DNA from 2 places in the Scopulibacillus cellulosilyticus genome. Region 1 is predicted to be linked to the other one. Evidence: predicted binding sites of a transcription regulator. Region 1 holds the regulator's gene; the other holds the start of a gene.
The links. Region 1 encodes Rex, which represses fermentation and respiration genes when NADH is low (regulators of the CRP and FNR family bind a similar motif). Its sites were predicted from a motif close to TTGTGAAATATTTCACAA; they were not measured.
Positions count from the first base shown of each region.

Region 2: a site for Rex is predicted at 2,054-2,071, ahead of ACFQRG_RS02955 (helical membrane plugin domain-containing protein). Genes of this name have one in related genera too.

Region 1 is NZ_JBHTCO010000013.1:123,218-127,648, forward strand. It holds gene map (type I methionyl aminopeptidase) at 1-328, opposite strand, end outside; gene ACFQRG_RS11215 (hypothetical protein) at 461-583, opposite strand; gene tatC (twin-arginine translocase subunit TatC) at 618-1,355, opposite strand; gene ACFQRG_RS11225 (twin-arginine translocase TatA/TatE family subunit) at 1,345-1,536, opposite strand; gene ACFQRG_RS11230 (redox-sensing transcriptional repressor Rex) at 1,539-2,189, opposite strand; gene moaC (cyclic pyranopterin monophosphate synthase MoaC) at 2,211-2,696, opposite strand; gene abc-f (ribosomal protection-like ABC-F family protein) at 2,888-4,431, shown strand, end outside.
Region 2 is NZ_JBHTCO010000003.1:108,168-112,598, forward strand. It holds gene ACFQRG_RS02945 (NAD(P)/FAD-dependent oxidoreductase) at 1-673, opposite strand, end outside; gene ACFQRG_RS02950 (DMT family transporter) at 969-1,868, opposite strand; gene ACFQRG_RS02955 (helical membrane plugin domain-containing protein) at 2,164-2,604, shown strand; gene ACFQRG_RS02960 (NAD(P)/FAD-dependent oxidoreductase) at 2,807-3,988, shown strand; gene ACFQRG_RS02965 (hypothetical protein) at 4,040-4,294, opposite strand.

The DNA of each region.
Region 1 (4,431 bases):
AAGACCAGGCTGAATCAGCTAAAGCGCCGTTAAGATTAACAACCATATCAATTGTGACAATATCTCCATTTTTCAATGGCGTATCTGTTGGAAAGCCATGGCAAATTTCATCATTGACTGAGGCGCATGTCGCAAATTGATAGCCATTATAGCCTTTTTGCTCAGGCGTTGCGCCATGTTCTGCCAAATACCCTTCAACAAATTCATCAATCTCGTTAGTTGTAACCCCCGGTTTAATCAGTTTCTTAATTTCTTGATGGGTCCTTGCCAGGAGCTCCCCAGCTTCTTTCATTTTAGCTATTTCATTCATTGATTTAAGTTGTATCATCATCATCCCGCCCTTAAAAAATGTTCCTTATACACTATGCATACTTCATATTCACGATACAGTTACTCTTTATACTATCCAAATTTACGGCATAGAAGCAATTAACCCATCAATATCTTAACAAAAAAGAAGCTAAAAAGATAATGACATGTTATTTACTCTTATGAAAACTTGACCGGTGCCAAGCCGTAAAAGTCCTGGATCATTAAAATGCGCCGCAGCATATTCAAAGGCGCAGCCCGCTTTCTTTAACATCAAATGCATATTCCTATAAAAAACGACTGAGCCGTTACATATCCTGGCTCAGCCTTTTTACAGATTGTCTGTATGCAAATTTAGAAATAACTATACTAATCTCATATAAAATAATTAATGGCACAGTCACCATTAAATGTGACATTAACTCCGGCGGTGTAATAATTCCCGCGATCACAAGCAATACAAAATACGCATATTTCCGAATTTTTGTTAAAAACTGAGGTGTAATAATCCCTAACCTGGTTAAAAACATGACGAGCATTGGCATTTCAAATAAAAAACCAAAAGGTAAAGTTAATTGCAGTAAAAACGAAAAATATTCATTAATGCCAATCTCATTTTGTATATGCAATGCTTTACTTAAATTACCCATGAATCCTACGACAAATGGAAACAGTATATAGTACGAAAAGGCGATCCCTATAAGAAATAGAATTAGCGTTACAGGAATATAGGATAATGTGACTTTACGCTCATGCTCGTATAATCCGGGGCTTACAAACGCCCATAGTTGATACATAATAAGAGGCGATACAAGAACAATCCCGATAATGAAAGCAAATTCCATGTAGACATTTAATGGATCAGTGACGCGAAAAGCATTCATAGCAATATCTTGGGCTTGTTCGGAATGTTGCAAATATATAATCACTGGTTTAGCCACTAACATGCCTATGATAAATGTGACAAAAAAGCCAAAAACAACAATCATTAACCGCTTTCTTAGTTCATTTAAGTGATCTACTACACTCATTCGCTTATTTGACATTGCTAACATCCTGCTTTTTATTCTTTTCGTCCTCATCATCTTCCGCTAAACCATTTGTAGCTTTTTTAAACTCCCTGAGCGTTTGTCCTGCTGCCTTGCCTAATTGGGGGAGCTTTTTTGGACCAAAAATAACTAAGGCGACAATAGCGATTAAGATAATGCTGCCTGGTCCTAAGCCCATTGTTATTCACCTCCCTTGTCTATAGGTTCCATTGGATAATTTTTCAATAAGTATACCATAGACTGCAATTCAACAGAAAGATCAATATGATGAATAAGTATGTTGTCCGGTAAAGATAATCTTACCGGTGTAAAATTGAGTATACCACTTATTCCGGTTAATACAAGCCTGTCAGCGACTAACTGCGCCGCACTGGCCGGCACGGTCAGTATGGCGGCTGGAATATTGTTATTATCACCGCCCGCCAAATCATCAAGATGATAAATCGGTGTATCTGCTATTTTCTTGCCAATCTTTGATTCATCAATATCATAAGCCCTGATGATCCTTGTATTATTATTTTTATGAAAGTTGTATTTTAATAATGCCGTCCCTAAGTTACCTACACCTATCAGAATCACTTCAGTCACTTCATCTTGATTTAGGAGCCCTCTTAAAAAGTTTATGAGATGATCGACATCATAACCATAGCCTTTTTTTCCTAATGCACCTAAGTAAGATAAATCCCTTCTGATCGTAGCGGAGTCTATTTGAACCGACTGACTAAATTCCGAAGATGAAATCCGGTTTTTCCCCAATGAATGTAAATGCTGTAATGTACGGTAATATAATGGCAAACGTTTTGCCGTTGCCTGCGGTATTCTTTCTATCATTTATGCACGCCCTCCCGAGAATCACTCTTGTTCTTCTCTCAGATAATCTCCGCTTTTTCCTCCTGTTTTTTTGTTTAAATAAGTCGGACCAATAACCATGCCTTTATCCAACGCTTTACACATATCATAAACTGTTAATGCGGCGGCAGAAGCAGCAGTTAATGCCTCCATTTCAACGCCTGTCGGTCCTTTGGTTTTTACAAATGCCGTAATATGTAAACGGTATGGCGAAGTTTCCCATCTAAAAGTAATATCCACACCGGAAAGTGCCAATGGGTGACACATCGGTATAATCTGTGACGTATTTTTCGCTGCCATAATACCTGCCACTTGAGCAACCGACAGAACATCACCTTTTTTGACTGTTTGGTTAACGATGGCTTTATATATTTCTTCATTAACCTCAACACTTGTGCTTGCTTGAGCGGTACGGACTGTAGATTCCTTATCAGAAACATCAACCATTTTTGCCCGCCCTTGGTCATTAATATGAGTTAAACGATTCATGTTAACCTCCATTGGCAGATTTATTTATATCACTGCATGGGATTATGCTAATTAAATCAGTTTTGCCTTGATCCCCTTAGCTTTAAGCAATAGCTGTATTCATAAAAGAACTGTAACAATATTAAGTTGCTTGTCCTTTCTATTATAAGCTACACTATATAGTGTGTGTTCAAATTTTGAGGTGAAAAATCATGATTCTACTACAAACCAATAAGATTAGTAAATCATATGCTGCTGATCTTATTTTATCTAATATTAGTATAGAAGTGCAATCACAAGAACGCGTTGCCTTAGTTGGCAGAAACGGTTCGGGAAAATCAACTTTATTAAAAATTATTGCTGGTGAACTTTCTCCTGATTCAGGAGATATCATTCTCGGAAAAGATACTGCTGTCGGTTATTTGGCCCAGCATACAAGCCTAGAGTCCGATCGGTCCATCTATGATGAAATGCTGTCGGTTTTCCAGCCGTTAGTGAAGATGGAAAAAGACTTAAGAATGATGGAAGAAAAAATGGCCCAGCCCGAACTGTTTTCCGATGAGCAAAGTTATCAAAAGCTTCTAAAAGACTATGATTCTCTTCAAAACATTTATAAAGAGAAAGGCGGATACTCTTATCAGGCAGATATCCGCAGCGTCTTAAATGGTTTGAATTTTGGCGGCTTTGATGAAAATACGCCGATTACAAATTTATCCGGGGGGCAAAAAACGCGGCTGGCTTTAGGTAAATTGCTGTTAATTAAGCCAGACTTGCTCATTCTTGACGAACCGACTAACCACTTGGATATCAGTACACTCACATGGCTTGAAAATTACCTTCAGCATTATCCGGGGGCCATTCTTATTGTCTCACACGATAGATACTTTCTTGATAAAGTGGTTACGAAGGTTTACGAACTTTCTCAAACAAAAGCACAAAGGTATGTTGGCAACTACACCCAATACCTTGAGAAAAAGGCACAGGAATATGAGAGCAACTTGAAAGCTTATGAAAGGCAGCAAAAGGAAATTGCTAAACTGGAGTCATTTATTCAAAAAAATATAGCCCGCTCCTCAACGACAAAACGTGCGCAAAGCAGGCGTAAACAACTTGAGAAAATTGATAGGATTGAAAAGCCGGCAGACGGAGAAAAATCGGCCAAGTTTTCCTTTGAAATAAAAAAACAGAGCGGCCATGATGTTCTATCAGTTAATCAATTAACAGTTGGTTATAATCCTTCAGAGCCGATTATGAAGAACCTTGGATTCTCAATGACCAGAGGTGAAAGTGTCGCGCTTGTTGGCGAAAATGGTGTTGGCAAGTCAACACTTTTAAAAGCTGTATCCAATGGCAGCACGCGTTTGTCAGGAGAAGTTCATACGGGAAGCAATGTAACAATTGGATACTACGATCAAGAACAAGCTCAGCTAACATCCAACAAAACAGTCCTGGATGAGCTTTGGGATGACTTTCCTTTAACACCTGAAAAAGATATTCGAACTGTCCTTGGAAATTTCCTTTTTTCCGGTGATGACGTCCTTAAAATCGTATCCCAATTGAGCGGCGGTGAAAAGGCAAGGGTCGCATTAGCCAAGCTGATGATGCAAAAAGATAATCTTCTGATCCTTGACGAACCAACCAACCACCTTGATTTAGATAGCAAAGAAGTGTTGGAATCCGCTCTAATAGATTATCCAGGCACCATTCTGTTTGTCTCCCATGACAGATATTTTATCAATCGTATCGCTACCAGGGT
Region 2 (4,431 bases), on a different contig from region 1:
TTACTAAAAAATTAATTTCCAACGGCTTAAGCAGCTCTTTCGCCCAAGCACCTGCAGTGACAACGACTTGATCAGCAGACAATGTCTCCCCTCCTGCCTTGACACCGGTTACCTCGTTATCTTTATAGACAATTTCAGCCTCTCCATGAATACATGCGGCTCCATGTTTTTTGGCTGCATTAATCAAAGATTGACGAAGCGCCCGTCCATTGACACGAGCCGCACCGCTCACATGTACAGAGCCGTAGCCTTCTGCCAGCAGCGGAAACAGCGACCTAGTTTCATCAGGAGATAATTGAGTAATCTCACCTATTTCCGGTGCATCCTGACGGCGTTTTTCTGCCCGCTCTGCCATCTTTTCCAATTTCCGCTCGTCTTGATAAATACTAATGGCACCTACTTGCGCGTATCCGGTGTCGGTTTCCCCGCATCCTTCAAGGTCCTTAATAAGCTGAGGATAATACCTCGCCCCGCCTTTTGCTAATTGATACCATGCTTGATTTCGCCGCTGTGAAAGCCAAGGGCAGACAATCCCTGCGGCAGCGTCAGTAGCTTGTCCAAGATCCTGACGATCAACTATCGTAACGTTTGCACCGGCTTTTGCAAGATGATATCCAGCAGAGGCGCCAAGAATCCCTGCTCCTACCACAATAAAGTTTTGCATTAAGAACACCTTTTTCTGATCTTTGTTCTGTAAATTATTTTACAGGACTGTACTTCAAGGCTCAAATTTTGCAAGTTGTGCTTTTAAATTATTGGAATCGCTCTTAAACTATGACTTTCGCTCTTAAATCATTGTTTTTCGCTCTTAAATCATTGTTTTTCGCTCTTAAATCATTGTTTTTCGCTCTTAAATCATTGTTTTTCGCTCTTAAATCATTGTTTTTCGCTCTTAAATCATTGTTTTTCGCTCTTAAATCATTGAAAAAAGCTTGTCACCCAAGGGTGACAAGCTTTTTTCTAAGAAATCAGGCGCTTTTTTTCAGCGTACGGCGGCGTTCTTTACCTAACCCGTTGACAACAATAACGCTTGAAATAGCTATTACACCGCCAATAATGGATAGGATGCTTGGAAACTCGCGAAGCCAAATCCACGAAATAATAATAGCTACTACAGGTTCAGTATACATCATGCTTGTAACAGAGCTTGCTTCGCCCAGGGAAAGGGCAATTGCCCAAGTAGCGTATGCGATAGCTGCCGGGAAAACGCCGACATATAACGCCGATATATTCGCTCCTATTGTGGCATGATGAATATCATGAAAGAGGCCGGGAAGGAATAAGAGAAACGGCAATGTACCTGCCCATGTAAAATAAGCCGTCAACTCTATTGGCTTATAACGTGCCAATAGCGGTTTCTGAAAAACAAAGAAAACCGATGTGGCGATAGAGGCTGTTAATATAAAAAGAGCGCCCTTTGAGATATCAAAGGTTGAGCCGGCCGCTCCCAAAGTAATAATAAAAATACCGATAAAACCAATGCCAAGACCTATCCATCCAAAGAGACCCAAGTGTTCTTTTAAAAATAGAACAGCAATTAGTGCGGTAAAAACAGGTGCCGATGCAATTAACATACTGGCTGTACCTGCAGAAACGGTTTGTTCGCCGAATGATACCCCTATATGATAAATACTAATGCCGATCCATCCCAGAATTAAAATTTTTATAAGATCTTCTATTTTCGGTAATCGAAAATCGGTTCCTGGCCATAGAGCATAAAGGATAAACGCTGCCGATGCTATAAGAAAGCGAATAAGCACTAAATGACCTGCAGAATAGCCGCCTATTAAGCTTGCCCGAATAGCAGGAAAGGCAGAACCCCATATGATTATTGTAAAAGCCGCCATTAATAATGCTTTCTTATTCATACCCTTTACCCCCCAACATAACCATTATCAAATCAAAATTATCATATAGACAGCCTTTTCACAACCTTTAAATAAACGCGTCATTTTAAATTCTAACTAATCTCATACTTAATGACCCTTTTCTTGTAAAATCAAACAGGAGTATTGATAGTTTATAAAATTAGGTATATTATTTTTATGGATGCTTGTGAAGACTTTCACAAGATTATATGAACCATTAAGGGTTAAGAGGTCTTTGGAAGCCCCTAAAATTTCCAAAAATTTAAGCTGTGCTTATCGTAGAGGAGAATCGGATATGTCAGAAACAATTACTCAGACAAAACCTGAACAAGAACTGCAAAATTTGTCTGCAAACCCAAAGCAACTTGATGTCCTTGATCAACTGTTAAAACCTGAAGTTCAGGAATCTTTAACTGCCTTGGTTGAGCAGCTTCCAAAGCTGACTGAACTCGTCAATATTTTAACTAAGACTTATGACATGGCTCAATCAATGGCTACTGACGAAGTATTAAAAAATGATACTGTAGGCGCAATTCAAGAAATTGTTGACCCTGTAAAAGACACTGTAAAAGGTATCGCAGCAACTGCTATTGAAGCGAAAGATCGTGCGGAAGAAAGCAATGAAGTCATCGGTCTTTTTGGCCTTTTAAGGATGATAAAAGACCCTCAAGCTCAAAAGCTCTTCCGTTTCATTAATGCTTATCTTCAAATTACTGCAGATCGTAATAATAAATAATCTATTCTTATAGTGTGTGTTTCAAAAAGGAGGACAAAAAGAGCCGAGAAGTTCAAGGAAGCGCAGTCTCCGAGCACCGGAACGTATGCCTTTAATACGTGAGGAGCGGAGGGACAAGCTGACGCAGAAATTCGACAGCTATTTTTCCCGGACTTTTTGAACATCACCTTACATTCAATTAGTAAAGACGGGAGATAATACTATGTCAAAACAAATTGTCATTTTAGGCGCTGGTTACGGCGGCGTACTAGCTGCTCTAAATGTTCGCAAATATTTAAGTAAATCTGAAGCACAAGTAACGGTAGTCAATCAGTACCCAACACACCAAATTATTACTGAATTGCACCGCCTCGCAGCAGGCAATGTGTCCGAACAAGCTGTTGCCCTGCCGTTGGCGAAGCTTTTCAAAGGAAAAGATATTGATCTTAAAATCGCTAAAGTTGAATCATTTTCTGTGGACAAAAAAGAAGTAAAACTATCGGATAATACGACTTTAACATACGATGCACTTGTCGTAGCCCTGGGAAGCCAAACAGCTTATTTCGGTATTCCTGGACTTGAAGAAAACAGCATGGTATTAAAGTCCGCTGAAGACGCAAACAGAATATATAATCATATTGAAGATAAAATCCGTAAATACGCAGAAACAAAAGATGAAGCAGATGCAACCATCTTAATTGGCGGCGGAGGATTAACCGGCGTTGAATTAGTCGGTGAAATTGTTGATATTATGCCAAAGCTTGCTAAAGGTTACGGGGTAGATCCTAAAGAAGTAAAACTATTACTCGTTGAAGCAGGTCCGAAAATTCTTCCTGTCTTGCCGGATGATTTAATCGAACGCGCGCAAACAAGCCTCGAAGCACGCGGCGTAGAATTCTTAACAGGCCTTCCTGTAACAAGTGTTAAAGGAAATGTCATTGAACTGAAAGACGGCCAAAAAATAAAAGCAAATACATTCGTATGGACAGGCGGTGTACAAGGCATTCCTCTAGTAGGTGAATCAGGCCTTGAAGTGAACCGCGGCCGTGCAACTGTTAATGAATATCTTCAATCTGTTTCACATGAAAATGTATTTGTTGCCGGCGACGCAGCTGTTGCCTTTGGCCCAAATAGCGATCGTCCTTATGCGCCTACTGCACAGAATGCTTGGCAAATGGGAGAACTTATCGGCTATAATCTATATGCATACTTAGAAAACAAATCATTTGAAACATTTAACCCGGTTAATTCAGGCACATTGGCTAGCCTGGGACGTAAAGACGCTGTTGCTATCATCGGCGGCAACTCTACACCGCTTAAAGGGCTTCCGGCTTCCCTAATGAAAGAAGCAAGTAATGTCCGCTACTTGTCACATATTAAAGGGTTATTTAGTTTGGCATATTAATGAGAAAGCTGACTGTACTTTTTGCAGTCAGCTTTTTTCATATAATAGTATCTAATCCTCTTTCAGACTTAACATTGAAAATTGCAATTCTGCCAGCTCATGCTTTGCTTGTTTTATTTGCTCAATGGAGTCGTCGCCTTCACACTGGGTTGTTGCTTTTAGGAGCAGCATTTGCGCTTCGTGCGATTGTTTTTCTGCTTTTTCTATTTGACCGGGATCCCCGCTATCGTGAGCTTTCTTGCAAGCTTGTTGCGCCTGCTCTGCAGCATCAATTGCCCGTTGCAAAATTTGGTCTTGATCCTCCATGTTAATATCCTCCTTTTTCAAAACCCTATTAAGATTATGCCTTCATCATGTACACCATTCATTTTGATCCTTCTAAGCACTAACATTATTCTTATAATTAACCAATGAAGTGCAAAATATTAATAGACTTTTATTCA